4 regions of the Blautia sp. JLR.GB0024 genome follow, and region 2 is predicted to be linked to each of the others. Evidence: predicted binding sites of a transcription regulator. Region 2 holds the regulator's gene; each other region holds the start of a gene.
What was found. Region 2 encodes Rex, which represses fermentation and respiration genes when NADH is low (regulators of the CRP and FNR family bind a similar motif). Its sites were predicted from a motif close to ATTGTTAANTANTTAACAAT; they were not measured.
Positions count from the first base shown of each region.

Region 1: the regulator Rex is predicted to act here: its motif matches at 1,461-1,480, upstream of gap (type I glyceraldehyde-3-phosphate dehydrogenase).
Region 3: the regulator Rex is predicted to act here: its motif matches at 3,105-3,124, upstream of V8Q34_RS16505 (acyl-CoA carboxylase subunit beta).
Region 4: the regulator Rex is predicted to act here: its motif matches at 3,068-3,087, upstream of pflB (formate C-acetyltransferase).

Region 1 covers NZ_JBANBF010000006.1:221,900-225,961, forward strand. The annotation lists gene V8Q34_RS15710 (phosphoglycerate kinase) at 1-285, opposite strand, end outside; gene gap (type I glyceraldehyde-3-phosphate dehydrogenase) at 391-1,410, opposite strand; gene V8Q34_RS15720 (histidinol-phosphatase HisJ family protein) at 1,619-2,419, shown strand; gene V8Q34_RS15725 (GNAT family N-acetyltransferase) at 2,436-3,059, opposite strand; gene mnmA (tRNA 2-thiouridine(34) synthase MnmA) at 3,200-4,062, opposite strand, start outside.
Region 2 covers NZ_JBANBF010000001.1:693,964-698,025, reverse strand. The annotation lists gene alr (alanine racemase) at 1-564, opposite strand, end outside; gene V8Q34_RS03145 (NAD(P)H-hydrate dehydratase) at 561-2,063, opposite strand; gene V8Q34_RS03140 (redox-sensing transcriptional repressor Rex) at 2,163-2,807, opposite strand; gene abc-f (ribosomal protection-like ABC-F family protein) at 2,980-4,062, shown strand, end outside.
Region 3 covers NZ_JBANBF010000007.1:81,396-85,457, forward strand. The annotation lists gene trpC (indole-3-glycerol phosphate synthase TrpC) at 1-329, shown strand, start outside; gene V8Q34_RS16490 (phosphoribosylanthranilate isomerase) at 319-978, shown strand; gene trpB (tryptophan synthase subunit beta) at 1,039-2,223, shown strand; gene trpA (tryptophan synthase subunit alpha) at 2,216-2,998, shown strand; gene V8Q34_RS16505 (acyl-CoA carboxylase subunit beta) at 3,297-4,062, shown strand, end outside.
Region 4 covers NZ_JBANBF010000001.1:321,449-325,510, forward strand. The annotation lists TPP riboswitch at 1-18, shown strand, start outside; gene thiM (hydroxyethylthiazole kinase) at 85-909, shown strand; gene thiE (thiamine phosphate synthase) at 896-1,555, shown strand; gene V8Q34_RS01420 (HAD family hydrolase) at 1,552-2,202, shown strand; gene thiD (bifunctional hydroxymethylpyrimidine kinase/phosphomethylpyrimidine kinase) at 2,199-3,008, shown strand; ZMP/ZTP riboswitch at 3,100-3,179, shown strand; gene pflB (formate C-acetyltransferase) at 3,272-4,062, shown strand, end outside.

The DNA of each region.
Region 1 (4,062 bases), on a different contig from region 2:
CGGGTCTGCTGCAAATTTTACTTCCTGGCCCAGTAATTCTGACATTCTCTTGGCAACAGGAGCCAGAGATAACTCCGGTTTTGCTTCTCCCTTAGGTTTGCCCAGATGAGAGCACAGAATTACTTTTCCACCGTCAGCAATCAGCTTCTTGATAGTGGGAAGGGCTGCCACCAGACGGTTTTCATCTGTGATCTTACCTTCCTGAAGGGGAACGTTGAAATCACAGCGGACTAAAACTTTTTTTCCTTTTACGTTGATGTCATCAACTGATTTCTTGTTGAGCATTGGATGATGCCTCCTTTAATATTTGTTCTTGTTAAATAACAGAATGGACAAAAGGAGCCCGGTCCAAAATAGACCGGACCCCTTAATGAGTCTTTATTTGTAATATTATTTCTCTAATAATTTTCCGAAGTATTTGATTGTTCTTACCATCTGGCTTGTGTAAGAATTCTCATTGTCATACCAGGAAATAACCTGAACCTCAGTTGTGCCATTGTCTAACGGCAGAACCATTGTCTGGGTTGCATCAAACAGAGAACCGTATTTCATACCGATGATATCGCTGGATACGATTTCGTCTGTGTTGTATCCGAAGGACTCTGTAGCCTGCTCTTTCATGATTGCGTTAACCTGATCTACAGTTACAGTTCCGTCAACAACTGCTGTCAGAATTGTAGTAGAACCTGTAGGGGTCGGAACACGCTGAGCAGATCCGATCAGTTTGCCGTTCAGTTCCGGAATAACCAGACCGATTGCCTTTGCAGCACCTGTGCTGTTCGGAACGATATTAACTGCAGCTGCACGAGATCTTCTTAAATCGCCTTTTCTCTGCGGTCCGTCCAGTGTCATCTGATCGCCTGTGTAAGCATGGATTGTGCACATGATACCGGATTTGATTGGAGCCAGGTCGTTTAATGCTTTTGCCATCGGAGCCAGGCAGTTTGTTGTACAGGAAGCTGCGGAGATGATGTTGTCATCTTTTGTCAGTGTCTCATGGTTTACATTGTAAACGATGGTCGGAAGGTCATTTCCAGCCGGAGCGGAGATAACAACTTTCTTAGCACCTGCTTTGATATGAGCTTCTGCTTTTGCTTTGGATGTATAGAAACCTGTACATTCCAGAACAACATCTACACCGATTTCTCCCCAAGGAAGTTCTTCAGCGTTAGCTTTTGCGTAGATTTTGATTTCTTTGCCATCAACTGTGATGGAATCTTCACCTGCTGTTACTGTATCGCCAAGTGCATATCTTCCCTGTGTAGAGTCATATTTCAGTAAGTGAGCTAACATTGTCGGAGATGTTAAGTCATTGATTGCTACAACTTCAAATCCTTCTGCTCCAAACATCTGTCTGAAAGCCAGACGTCCAATACGTCCAAATCCATTGATTGCTACTTTTACTGCCATGTTATTCATTCCTCCTAAAAGTGTTTGTATTCCGTGAGGTTTCTATTAAGATTGTTAAAGAAACATCAACCTATTTGATATTGTACCTAATCTGAGACAAAAATTCAAGCATAAAATGAAAAATCGTACCAGTTTTACATTCTCTTTATGTACAATTCCCTCTCTTTCCTATATAATTAGGGCAGCAAATGAAAAGGAGATGTCATCTATGTACGCAGATTATCACATGCACACATCATTTTCCAGCGACAGCGAAGCTCCTATGGAGCACATGATCCTCGGTGCCATTCACAGAAATGTGCCCCGGGTCTGCTTTACAGAGCATATGGATTTCGATTTTCCCACAGGAGAATTTGATTTTCTTGTGGATATGCCGGCTTACCGGGAAAAACTTCTGGAACTCAGAAAAAAGTATGAAGATAAAATAGAGATAAATTTCGGTATCGAGCTTGGACTCCAGCCCCATCTGACCGGGAAACTGCCGTCCTTCGCAGCCGGTTACCCCTTTGATTTTGTCATCGGCTCCGTGCATGTTGCGGACGGATGTGACCCCTATGACAGGATATTTTTTGAAAACCGCAGCGAGGAGGAGGCATACCGCAGCTATTTTACCTGCCTTTTGGAAAACTTAAAAGTCTTCTCCTGTTTCGATGTATGCGGTCACATTGACTATGTGGTTCGCTACGGCCCCAACCGCAACCTGTATTATACCTATGAAAAATACAGGGATATCCTGGACGAAATTCTCCGCGTTCTGGTGCAGAAGGGCATCGGACTGGAATGCAACACCGCGGGGTTCAAATACGGTCTCGGTCATCCCAATCCCACGGAAAAGATATTGAGCCGCTACCGGGAACTGGGAGGCGAAATCCTCACCCTTGGCTCTGACGCTCATGCGCCGGAACATATAGCCTATGACTTTGAGCGCGCAGGGGCATTGTTAAAGGAATGTGGTTTTCATTATTATACGGTTTTCAGGAACAGAAAACCGGAATTTCTTCCATTGTAAGAGAAATTCCGAAATCTTACAGCCAGATCACCTGGCTGCCATATACGATCTTAGGAATGACAGTGCGGTAAATGCTGTCCAATTCCTCCCTGCAGCGTATCTGTATCTCCTCTTTTTCGGCTGCAGCGGAGGACTTTCCTAAAATTCTGTATTCCACCCCAAAGAGGCGGCAGGTGTTCCGGGAATCAAAAAATCCATTCTTTTCGTAAAAGCGGATTCTTCTTCTGCGGACCTGCAGTTCCTCTTCCCGGGCTGCAAAGGATGGGTCTTCGGTCTCTGCCATGATGATATACCCCTCGTTCTCCCGTACGGCTTCTTTATCGCTGTACATGTCTCTTTTATCTAAAATAGACTGAAGTGCCAGAAGACATGCACTCCCATACCCTCTGCCTCTCACAGACGGCAGCACTGCCAGATAATCGATCAGGTATGCCCTCCCGGAGGGTGCCTTTATCAAAAACGCATATCCTGCCAGTGCATTCCCGTCATAGAACCCATACCCATCCCCTCTGCCGCTCTCTGTCAGCGCCAGAATACTTTTCAGAGGTTTGAGTTCTGACCTTGGAAAATCTTTCTTCATGTAGGTTTTATATATGTACCGAATGCTTTTATTATCCAGTCTTTCTGCTCTCACATTCATCTAATCCTTACCTCCCGGTTAAAACCCAATATTTCGGCCGCGTGCTCTGCATACGATCTGTACCGGCCCAAAGAAAAAACTGCCCGGAAAACAGCTTCATGCAAAAACTGTCTCCCGGGCAATTTTATACTCCAAAAATGTCATAAAATAATGCCGCCTCCGGCTACATATTCTCCGTCATAAAAGACAACTGCCTGTCCCGGAGTGATGGCCCTCTGGGGTTCATCGAAGATCACCCGAATCTTGTCTTCCTCTTCTCTGTGTATGACAGCAGAAGCACCTCTGTGGTTATACCGGATTTTAGCCATAACATGCATGTCCTCTTTCAGGTCAGGAATGGACATAAAGTTAATCCGGTTACAGATCAGTTCTCTTTGGAACAGGTCCTCATTTTCTCCGATCACCACCTCGTTGCTTTCAGGACGAATCTCTGTCACAAAGACAGGATGTCCCATTGCCAGGCCCAGGCCTTTTCTCTGACCAATGGTATAATGGGTGATCCCTTTATGGCGCCCAATCACCGTACCGTCTGCCAGCACGTAGCTGCCCTCTTCTATCTTATGCTCTGTATTCTCCTCGATAAATCCGGCATAGTCCTTGTCCGGCACAAAGCAGATTTCCTGGCTGTCCTTCTTCTTCGCCACGGGAAGGCCAATCTGTTCCGCTATTTTTCTGATCTCATCCTTCTCATAGAATCCAACAGGCATAAGCGTGTGTGAAAGCTGGAACTGGGTAAGATTATAAAGGGCATAGGTCTGGTCTTTTCCTGTGGCATCCGACATTTTCAGAGAATACCTGCCGCTGTCTGTCTGCACGATCTTGGCGTAATGGCCTGTGGCAATGTAATCCGCACCGATCTCCATGCTCCTTTTTAGAAGAGATTCCCATTTTACATAACGGTTGCAGGCAATACAGGGGTTGGGTGTGCGGCCTTTTAGATATTCCTGAATGAAATAGTCAATGACATTTTCTCTGAACTCATGTTTGAAGTTCATGACGTAGT
Region 2 (4,062 bases):
TTTCAGGTATCTCTCAAGCTGCACATACGCCGGTTCCCTGTCCGTCTCATCGGCTCTGGCAAAATGTGTGAACAGACCTTCTACTTCAAGGCCGGGCATCTCTGCGATCTTCAGAATCTCCGGTACATCATGCTGTAAGTCGCGATAGCCGATACGGGTCATGCCTGTATCCAGCTTAATATGTATCTTTACTGTTTTGTTCAGCCGCTTTGCCGTGTCCGATAAATCCTCAGCCATCTTACCGGTAAAAACGGTTGGACGGAAATCGTTCTTGATAATCGTCTCGTAATCTTCCAGGAAGGTATATCCAAGGATCAGAACAGGCTTTTTGATGCCGCCCTCCCGAAGAGCAAGTCCCTCTTCCACACAGGCCACTGCAAATCCCCAAATATAGGGCAGTGATTCTATGTGTTCGGCAATGGGAAGCGCTCCGTGTCCATAGCCGTCCGCTTTGAGTACGGCTATGATCTTCGTGTCCTCATGGATATTCTTCTTCATATTTTCCAGATTATAGGAAACCGCATCCAAATCTATGGAAACGTAAATCCTGTTTGGTGTCTTCATAAAACTGCTCCTCTTTTCTTCAAGATCTCCGCTGTCTGTGTAATGATATCCCCGGCAATCATGCTGTACTCACCTTTTTGGGCGGCGGCCATATCCCCTGCCATACCGTGGAAATAAACGCCGAGAGCTGCCGCCTCCCTGGCTGAAAGTCCCTGGGACAAAAATCCCATGAGGATGCCAAAGAGCACGTCCCCGCTTCCCGCTGTTGCCATACCGCTGTTGCCGGAGGTGTTGATAAATATCTCCTCGCCGCCGTCGGAAATGACGGTACGTGAATCTTTACACACGACTGTCAGGTGATATTTCCCGGCAAAACGTTTTGTCAGGTAAAGAGGCGCTTCCTTCCACTCCTCCACAGATACCCCGGAGATTCTGGAAAACTCACCCAGATGCGGTGTCACAAGGACCGGTGCCGGATACTGGGACAGCACTTCCATTCTGCCGGCCAGCAGATTCAGGCCGTCCGCGTCGATCAGCAGAGGTTTTCTGCCCTCCGCCAGTATGGTATACAAAATATCTTCCGCCTGCTGTCCTGTGCCGAGTCCCGGTCCTACCCCGATCACATCAGCCCATGCAAGCCCTTCCCGGATCTGTTCTTTTCGGATCTCTTCATCGTCATAAAAGCTGTACATGGCCTCCGGCAGCATTGTGGTCAGTGCCTGACGGTTCTCTTCCCTGGTATGTACCTTTATCATGCCTGCGCCGGCCCTAAGAGCCGCACAGGCGGAGAGATATGCCGCGCCGCTTATATCCCGGCTGCCGGCTGCCAGGAATATTTTCCCGAAAGTTCCTTTGTTCCCGTCCGGCTTTCTCGCCGGAATCCGGCACAGATCCTTCTCCTCACAGCTCTGTATGGACAGTTCAAAATCATTCTGAGGCAGCCTGTAGATTCCGATATCAGCCGTCCTTACCTTGCCCGCGCAGGATGCGCCCGGGTAGAATAAAAGACCTGCCTTCTCATAAGCAAAGGTGACTGTCACATCAGACTTCACTGCGCAGCCCAGCACTTTCCCCGTATCAGCACTGATACCTGATGGAATGTCCACTGCCATGACCTTTGCCCCTGACCGGTTCAGAGCTTCGATGGTGTCCCTGTATTTTCCGCCCACTTCCCTGGACAGACCTACACCAAAGACAGCATCTACTATAGTAGTATATTCAGCAGGTACTGCATTCTTGACAAAGGATATATGATAATTTTCTGCAATTTTCACTTGCTTTCTCATTTCTTCTGTATAATGGTCCTTTTTTCCAAGTATACAGATATCTGCCGAGACACCTGTCATATGGAGCATACGGGCCACCGCTACGCCGTCCGCACCGTTATTTCCGGTACCGCAGAGCACCAGAACTCTTTTCAAAGGAAAATTTTCCTCCCGAAGTGCCTGACAGACACTCAGAGCTGCCCGCTCCATAAGTACCAGGGAGGGAATCCCAATCTCGTGGATCGTGTATTCATCCAATAGCTTCATCTGTCCGCCGGTTACGATTTGTTTCATATCATACACTCCTCTCTTATTCCGGTATGAATCAGGGACGTCTGTCAAACCTTCCTGCAGAGCAAAAGGCCGCCGCAAAAATTCCGCAGCAGCCTTTTCTTACTTTTTATGTTCGGTCACATAACAATTCAGGTTATAAGACAATCGCATGAGGCTCTCAGAAAGGTGTACATTTTCCACGATGACATCCTCCGGGACCTCCAGATCCAGATGTGCGAAATTCCAGATGGCTTTGATTCCGTTTTCCACCAGCAGGTTGGCTGTCTCCTCCGCGTTATTCTTAGGCAGAGTCAGCGCTGCGATCTGAACATCATTATCCTTCAGATACTGGGGAAGTTCATCCATCATAAGAATTTCGTTCCCACGGATAGAGATACCTTTCAGAACCGGATTCACATCAAATATACCCACCACTTTAAATCCGCGCTTTTCAAACTGTACATAATTGGCCAGTGCCTGTCCCAGATTGCCGGCTCCGATGATGATCATGTTGTGGGTCCTGTCGAGCCCCAGAATCTTGGCGATCTCTGTGTACAGGTACTGCACATTATAGCCGTATCCCTGCTGCCCGAATCCTCCGAAATTGTTCAGGTCCTGGCGGATCTGGGATGCGGTCACGCGCATCTTGCTGCTCAGCTCGTTTGAGGAAATACGTTCCACACCATCTTCCAAAAGTTCTCCTAAATATCTGTAATATCGGGGAAGTCTTCTGATGACTGCTTTCGATATGCATTTTTCGTCCACGACTTTACCCTCCTTATGTCTAAGTTTTCTGTTTCATATAGGAATATTATATATAATTGTTAAAATAAAGTCAAATACAATTCCAGTTATTGTTGTTTTTATCTGTTGTCAAATTCTGAATTTCCGATATAATAGGAAGGGTGAACCAAAAGATAAAGGAGATTCGTATAAAATGATACTGGCATGTCAAAACATTGAAAAATCGTTCGGAGGCATGAATCTGATCCATGATGCCTCCTTCCATATAGAAGAACGCGAAAAAGCCGCCCTGGTGGGCATCAACGGAGCAGGAAAATCCACACTGCTGCGCATCATCATGCAGGAGATTCCCGCGGACAGCGGAGAGGTAATCTTATCAAGGGGCAGGACCATCGGCTATCTGGCCCAGCATCAGGAGTTGGACAGCGCGCTCACCATCTATGACTCTCTGCTCCAGGTCAAACAGCATATTCTGGATATGGAGCTCCATATGCGCAGAACCGAAAAACAGATGAAGCACGCCCAAGGGGAGGAGCTGGACCGCCTGATGGAGACGTATTCCCGGCTGACCCATGAGTTTGAGATGGAGAACGGCTATGCGTATAAAAGTGAGCTTGTGGGCGTACTGAAGGGACTCGGCTTTCCGGAGAGTGACTTTGAAAAAGAAATCTCCACCCTGTCAGGAGGCCAGAAAACCCGTGTGGCCCTTGGCCGCCTGCTGCTGTCAAAACCGGATATCATCCTTCTGGATGAGCCTACCAACCATCTGGATATGGACTCTATCTCCTGGCTGGAGACGTACCTTTTGAATTATCCGGGAGCTGTCCTTATCGTATCCCACGACCGGTATTTTCTGGACAGGATCGTGACCAAGGTGATTGATATTGACAACGGAAAGGTAAGCTCCTTCAGCGGAAACTATTCCGCCTACAGTGAGAAAAAGGCCCAGCTTCGCAGAGATGCCTACCAGGCCTACCTCAATCAGCAGCAGGAGATCAAACACCAGGAGGAAGTCATTGCCAAATTAAAGCAGTTCAACCGGGAAAAGTCCATTAAGCGGGCTGAAAGCCGGGAAAAGATGCTGGATAAGATTGAAGTCATAGAAAAACCGACTGAGGTAAACGCGTCCATGCGTATTTACCTGAAGCCCCGCATAGAGAGCGGCATGGATGTGCTGACCGTGGAACATCTCTCTAAATCCTTTCCCTCCCTCCCGCTGTTTTCTGATTTGAACTTTTCCATCAAACGCGGGGAGCGTGTGGCCATCATCGGGAAT
Region 3 (4,062 bases), on a different contig from region 2:
ACACCCTGGGGCTTTCCGCTTTGGTGGAGGCCCACGACGAGAAGGAAATCTCCCATGCTGTGTGGGCGGGAGCCAGAGTCATTGGCGTAAATAACCGCAACCTGAAAGATTTTAGTGTAGATGTGGGAAACAGCACAAAGCTTCGCGCTCTGGCGCCGAAAGAAGTTCTGTTTGTGGCAGAGAGCGGTATCAAGGGACCTGAGGACATTGCTCGTTTAAAAGAAAATGAAGTGGATGCGGTGCTGATCGGCGAGACACTGATGAAGAGCAGAGACAAGAAAAAAATGCTCTCTTACCTGAAAGGGGAGGGAACATCCGATGGGCAGTAAAGTGAAGATCTGCGGTCTTGTAAGGCCGGAGGATATTGAAACGGCAAATCTGTGCCGGCCGGATTATATCGGATTCGTCTTTGCGGACAGCCGGCGCCGGGTTTCGATAGAGCAGGCGGAGTGTTTGAGAGCAGGACTGGCGGACGGGATTCTGGCAGTCGGCGTCTTTGTAAACGCCCCGGCACAGGAAGCGGCCCGGATCGCCGAAAAGGGAATCATAGATATCATTCAGCTTCATGGAGATGAGGATGAAGCCTATATTCGGACTATAAAAAAATATACCCGGAAACCGGTCATAAAAGCTGTCCGTGTACAGAGCCGAGAACAGATTCTAAAGGCCGAAGAACTGCCCTGTGAATATCTGCTTCTCGATACATATACAAAGGGGCGGTATGGCGGAAGCGGAAAAGGGTTTGACCTGTCCCTGATTCCAAGCCTCAAAAGACCTTTTTTTCTGGCCGGCGGCCTGAATGCTGAAAATGTATCAGGTGCACTGAGAGAAAGCGGCGCGTTTGCCGCAGATGTAAGCAGTGCGGTTGAGACAGGAGGATATAAGGACAGGGAAAAGGTTGAGGCATTTATCCGGGCAGTACGGGAACAGCAGACAGATACCTGCCGCCACTACTCTTTTGCACGGTCAGCGCAGTAAATGCGCAGACCTGACTGAACAGTTACAAAGGATCAATCATATAAGGAAGAGGATGAAGAGATGAGTAAAGGAAGATTTGGTAATTACGGAGGGCAGTACATTCCGGAGACACTTATGAACGCAGTACATGAACTGGAGGAGGCATATGAAAAATACAGCAAAGACCCGGAGTTTAACAGGGAACTGGACGATCTGCTGAAAAATTATGCCGGACGTCCTTCCCTGCTGTATTATGCAGAGAAGATGACAAAAGATCTGGGAGGCGCTAAGATCTATCTGAAGCGGGAGGATTTAAATCACACAGGTTCCCACAAGATCAACAATGTCCTGGGACAGGTGCTCCTTGCCAAAAAGATGGGCAAAACAAGAGTCATCGCTGAGACGGGAGCAGGACAGCACGGGGTTGCCACAGCTACGGCAGCAGTACTTATGGGGCTTGAATGTGAAGTCTTCATGGGACGCGAGGACACGGACCGCCAGGCTTTGAATGTATACCGCATGGAACTTCTGGGGGCGAAGGTACACCCTGTTGACAGCGGCACCGCGACTTTGAAGGATGCGGTAAATGAGACCATGAGGGAATGGACCAGAAGGATGGATGACACCCTGTATGTGCTGGGGTCTGTTATGGGGCCTCACCCCTTCCCCATGATTGTCCGCGATTTCCAGAAAATCATCGGAAAAGAGATCAAGGAGCAGCTGCAGGAAAAGGAAGGCAGACTTCCGGATGCTGTGATCGCCTGTGTGGGCGGCGGCAGCAATGCCATGGGAGCCTTTTATGAATTTATCCGGGAGGAGCAGGTACAGCTTATCGGATGTGAAGCGGCAGGCCTTGGCGTGGATACAGAAAAGCATGCTGCCACCATCGCCAGAGGTTCAGAAGGTGTCTTCCACGGCATGAAATCCCTGTTCTGCCAGGATGCGTACGGACAGATCGCGCCGGTATATTCCATCTCCGCGGGGCTTGATTACCCCGGCATCGGACCGGAACACGCCAATTTGAATGAGACAGGCAGAGCAGAATATGTGCCGATCACAGACGTGGAGGCAGTGGAGGCATTTGAATACCTCTCAAGGACCGAGGGCATTATCCCGGCCATAGAAAGCGCCCATGCAGTGGCATACGCAAGAAAACTGGCACCGACTATGGACAAAGATAAAATCATTGTCGTAAATATTTCCGGCAGAGGCGATAAGGATGTGGCTGCCATAGCACGATACAGAGGAGTGGAGATCTATGAATAAAATACAGCAGGCATTTGAAAACAAAAAGGCATTTATTCCCTTTATCACAGGCGGGGACCCCACGCTTGACGTGACAGAGCAGCTTCTGTACGCCATGGAGGCGGCAGGGGCTGACCTGATCGAGATCGGCATACCGTTTTCCGATCCTACAGCGGAAGGCCCTGTGATCCAGGAGGCCAACGAGAGAGCTCTGAAAGCGGGATGCACCACAGATAAATTGTTTGACATGATACAAAGGGCGAGAAAGAAAGTCACTGTGCCTATCGTATTTCTGACTTACGTGAATCCTATTTTTACATACGGCAAGGAGCGCTTCATGAAAAGATGTGTGGAGTGCGGGATAGACGGCATCATTGTTCCGGATATGCCCTATGAGGAAAGACAGGAGCTGGCACCTGCCTGCGACGCCTACGGGATTGATATCATCCCCCTCATAGCGCCCACGTCAAAGGACCGCATCACCATGATCGCAAAGGCAGCAAAAGGCTATATCTACTGTGTCTCCTCCTTGGGAGTGACCGGGGTGAGAAGTGAGATCAGGACAGACATCGGTGCCATGGTGGAGCTGGTCCGTCAGGCTACGGATGTACCGTGCGCAGTGGGGTTCGGAATATCTACCCCCGAGCAGGCGTATCACATGGCAAAGGTTTCAGACGGAGCCATCGTGGGTTCTGCAATTGTTAAAATTGTGGCAAAATACGGAAAAGATTGTGTGCCTTATGTGGCTCAGTATGTAAAAGAAATGAAGGCGGCAGTGGACCGGGCAAAGGGTTGAAAACAGCGGAGGATGGGCAGTTCCATCCTCCCTTTTTATGCAGAAAAATCCATATGGCGGAACATTACCTGCGCGTATTATGCAAGTCTGACAAAAAACATACACAATAATTAAATATTTCACAAATTCTTGTTGAAAAATTCCCGGAAAAAGGGTACAATTATAATCGGCAGAAATTGGTTTTGTCTTTTAACTCAACAAAGTAAAACCAGGAGGCGATTTCTGCATGAAAGCCGGATTATCACGCAGATTTTTCGTGCAGAATCCAGGTAAATAATAAAAAATGGAGGGCTGATAAATGAGTAATACAGCACAAAGCTTGGCAAGTAAAAGAATTGCTTCTTTACTTGATGAGAACAGTTTTGTTGAAATCGGCGGCTGTGTCACAGCCAGAAACACAGATTTCAACTTATCTGAAAAGGAAACACCGGCAGACGGTGTCATCACCGGTTACGGTGTCATTGACGGCAGCCTGGTGTATGTGTACAGCCAGGATGCTTCCGTTCTGAACGGAACCATCGGTGAAATGCATGCCAAAAAGATTGTCAGACTTTACGACCTGGCAATGAAGACAGGCGCTCCGGTGATCGGACTTGTGGACTGTGCAGGTCTGAGACTGCAGGAAGCTACAGACGCACTGAACGCTTTTGGCGAAATTTACACCAAACAGGTTATGGCGTCAGGTGTGATTCCGCAGATCACAGGTATCTTCGGGACCTGCGGCGGCGGTCTTGCAATCGTTCCGGCTCTTACCGATTTCACCTTCATGGAGGAGAAGAGCGGTAAACTGTTTGTAAACTCCCCCAACGCTTTAGAGGGAAATGAAATTTCCAAATGTGATACATCCAGCGCAAAATACCAGAGCGAAGAGGCTGGCCTGGTAGATGTTCTGGGAAGTGAGGAGGAAATCCTTGCACAGATGAGACTGCTGATATCTATGCTGCCTTCCAACTACGAAGACAATTCTTCCTATGAAGACTGCACTGATGATCTGAACCGTGTATGCCCGGAACTGGAAAACTGTGTTGGTGATACTGCCATTGCTCTTTCCCAGATCGCGGACA
Region 4 (4,062 bases), 370 kb from region 2:
AGAGAAGGACGATTCCGGGAGACGTGTTGGCGTCTCCCTTTTTGTGTTCGGCGGCCCTGTCAGGATGCAGAGAGGAGAACAGAAATGCTGGGAGAAATACTGGAAAATGTCAGAGAAAGATCGCCTCTGATTCAGAACATCACCAATTATGTAACTGCAAATGACTGCGCCAATATTACATTGGCCTGCGGCGCTTCCCCGACGATGTCGGACGGGGAGGAGGAAGCAGAGGAAATGGGGCGTCTCTGCGACGGCTTAAATATCAATATGGGAACTCTCCATCCGCGCTCTGTAAAAGCCATGCTTCTGGCCGGAAAAAGTGCTGCGGGTTTTGGCCGTCCCATTGTGCTTGACCCTGTGGGAGCCGGCGCATCCACATACCGCCGGGAGACAGCAGAAGAGCTGCTCAGGGAGATTCCATTTACTGCCATCCGGGGAAATATATCTGAGATCAAGACCATTTCCGGAGGCAGAAACAGCTCCAAAGGTGTGGATGCCGACGCAGCGGATGCTGTGACAGAGGAAAATATGGAAAAGACCATAGCGCTGGCCAGAGACTTTTCAGGAAGGACAGGAGCTGTGATCGCCATAAGCGGCGCAGTGGATATTGTGACAGATACAAAAAACACATACATAATCAGAAACGGGCATCCCGTCATGGCAAAGATCACTGGCTGCGGATGTATGTTAAGCTCCCTCACCGCAGCCTATCTGGCTGCCAATCCTGACAGAAAGCTGGAGGCCGTGGCTGCTGCTGTCATCACCATGGGCCTGTGCGGGGAGAAGGCATATGAGAAAATGGTAGAGGAGAACAGCGGCAACGCAGGCTGCAGGAATCACCTGATCGATGAAGTATATAAACTGACCGGCCGGGAGCTGGAGAGAGGAGCAAAATATGAATTGCGTTGAGAAGAGAGAGTTGGTGAGGCGTGCCCTGCTTTTGTATGCCATTACGGACCGGTCCTGGGTGGGGAAAATGACACTTTACGAACAGGTTAAGGCGTCCCTGGACGGAGGTATCACGCTTCTGCAGCTCAGGGAAAAGGATATGCCGGATGATGAGTTCCTGCGCGAGGCAAAGGACATGAAGGCGCTGGCGGCCAGCTACCGCGTGCCCTTTATTATCAATGACAATGTGGGTATTGCGCTGGCTGTGGACGCGGACGGGGTACATGTGGGACAAAGCGATATGGAGGCGGGAAGCGCCAGGGAAAAACTGGGCCCTGACAAGATCATAGGCGTCTCTGCAAGAACCGTGGAACAGGCTTTGCAGGCTGAAAAAATGGGCGCGGATTATCTGGGAGTCGGCGCGGTATTTTCTACCTCTACAAAAGAGGATGCAGATGTGATATCCCGGGAAACACTGCAGGAAATCTGCCGGGCTGTATCCATTCCCGTTGTGGCTATCGGAGGGATCAAGAGAGAGAATCTGATGCAGCTTGCCGGAAGCGGTGCCGCCGGAGTGTCTGTCATATCCGGTATCTACGGACAGCCGGATATCAGAAAAGCCTGTGAGGAGCTGCTGGCTCTGGCGAAGGAGATGACAGAAAAATGAGAGAAATAAAAGGGGCTGTCTTCGATGCGGACGGTACGCTGTTCGACTCTATGGGGCTGTGGGACCGGGCAGGGGAAATCTATCTGAGGCGGAAAGGGATCAGACCCGGGGAGGATACGAAGGAGCAGCTGGAGACCATGACCATGGAGGAATCCGCAGAGTATTTTCGCAGCAGTTACGGGATCCGCCTGGAACGCGATGAGATCATTGACGAATTCAACAGGATGATATATGACTGTTATGAAAAAGTGATTCGGATAAAACCGGGCGTTCTGCAGGTACTGGAGGATTTAAAGAGCCGTAATGTCAGAATGTGCATTGCCACATCTACGGACAGACCTCTGATCGAGGCAGCTCTTAAAAATAATGGGATTGATGGATATTTTACCGGCCTTCTCACCTGTACAGAGGCCGGAGCAGGCAAAAGAAATCCGCGCATTTATGAGCTGGCGATGGGGATTTTAGGTACAAAAAAAGAAGAAACTCTGGTGTTTGAAGATGCATATTTTGCCGCAGAGACAGCAAAAAAATCCGGGTTTACAGTGGCAGTTATACGCGATTTTTATTCGGAAAAGGACAGAGAAAAACTGTTGAAACTGGCAGATATTTATCTTGAAAGCTGGGAAGAATGGGGGAAAAACAGATGAAAAAGGTATTGACGATCGCCGGTTCGGACTGCAGCGGAGGAGCCGGGATACAGGCGGATATTAAGACAATAACCGTTCATAAAATGTACGCCATGAGTGTGATCACAGCTCTCACGGCACAGAATACAACAGGCGTATACGGCATCCGGGAAACAGATGCGGAGTTTGTGGCAAAACAGATGGACTGTGTTTTTACGGATATTCGTCCGGATGCAGTAAAAATCGGTATGATACCCAATGAAAAGATTATCCGTGTGATTGCAGAAAAGCTGAAAACATACCAGGTACAGGATGTAGTTTTAGACCCGGTCATGATTTCCACAAGCGGCAGCAGACTCATGTCCAAAGATGCGCAGGAAGCTCTGAAAGAAGAGCTTTTTCCTCTGGCAGCAGTGGTGACACCAAATCTTATGGAGGCGGAGGCACTCTGCGGATTTTCTGTCAGTACACCGTGTGAGATGGAGCGGGCAGCAGAAAAAATAGCGTGTTACGGTTCCGGCGCTGTCCTTTTAAAAGGCGGACATCTGGCAGATGGAGCTGATGACCTGCTGTATGAGAAAGGAAAATACATCTGGTTCTCTTCAAAGAGGATAGAAAATCCAAATACACACGGAACAGGATGTACACTTTCCTCGGCTATTGCCTGCAATCTTGCCGCCGGATACGCCCTGGAAAGAGCAATTAAGAACGCAAAAAATTATCTGACCGGTGCGCTGCAGGATGGACTTAATCTGGGTGCGGGCAGTGGTCCTTTGAACCACATGTACAGATTACCGCCTTTTGCAAATGGCTATCCATTCCGGTAATAAGTAATCTTTTCTGCAGCAATGTATACTAAAAAGAACATAAAAGTTCCATTCCTTTTATTGACAATTCTTAAAAAAATGCTTTATACTACAAGTGTTATATGACTGGCGGAAGTGGAATGAACCACAGGGAGTATAACGTTGATTTAGCCGACCGTCTGGGCAGAAGCTGTCTGGATAGGACCGGCTTTTTTTAATGAGTCCGGTCACATTACAGTACAGTTTCCGACACAATTATTGTCTTAGAAGGAGGACTTGCAAAGATGAATAACTTCAAACAATGGGATGGATTTAAAGGTAGAATCTGGAAGGAAGAAGTCAACACACGTGACTTTATCCAGCACAACTACGCGCCGTATGAAGGAAACCAGGACTTCCTGGAAGGACCCACAGAAGCCACGGAAAAACTCTGGTCTGCACTTTCAAAACTGCAGAAAGAGGAGCGTGCAAAAGGCGGCGTTCTGGATATGGATACGGAAATCGTATCCTCACTGACTTCCCATGGGCCGGGCTATATCAGTGAAGAATTAAAAGACCTGGAAAAGGTAGTGGGGCTGCAGACCGACAAACCGCTGAAAAGGGCATTTATGCCTTACGGTGGTATCAAAATGGCGGAAGATTCCTGCACATCCAATGGCTACACACCGGCTCCGGAACTTCATAAAATCTTTACAGAATATCACAAAACGCATAATCAGGGTGTTTTCGATGCGTACACACCGGAGATGAAAAAAGCCCGTCATAACAAGATTATCACAGGACTTCCGGATACCTACGGCCGCGGCCGTATTGTAGGTGACTACAGAAGAGTGGCACTTTACGGTATTGATTTCCTGATGGAAAAGAAAAAAGAAGATTACGATAACTGCGGCTGCGGTATCATGACAGATGAGATCATCCGTCAGAGAGAGGAAATCACCATGCAGTACCGCGCTCTGGCCGATATGAAGAAAATGGCTCAAAGCTATGGATACGATATCTCCAAACCGGCCGAGAATGCCAAAGAAGCAGTCCAGTGGCTGTATTTCGGCTATCTGGCAGCCATCAAGACACA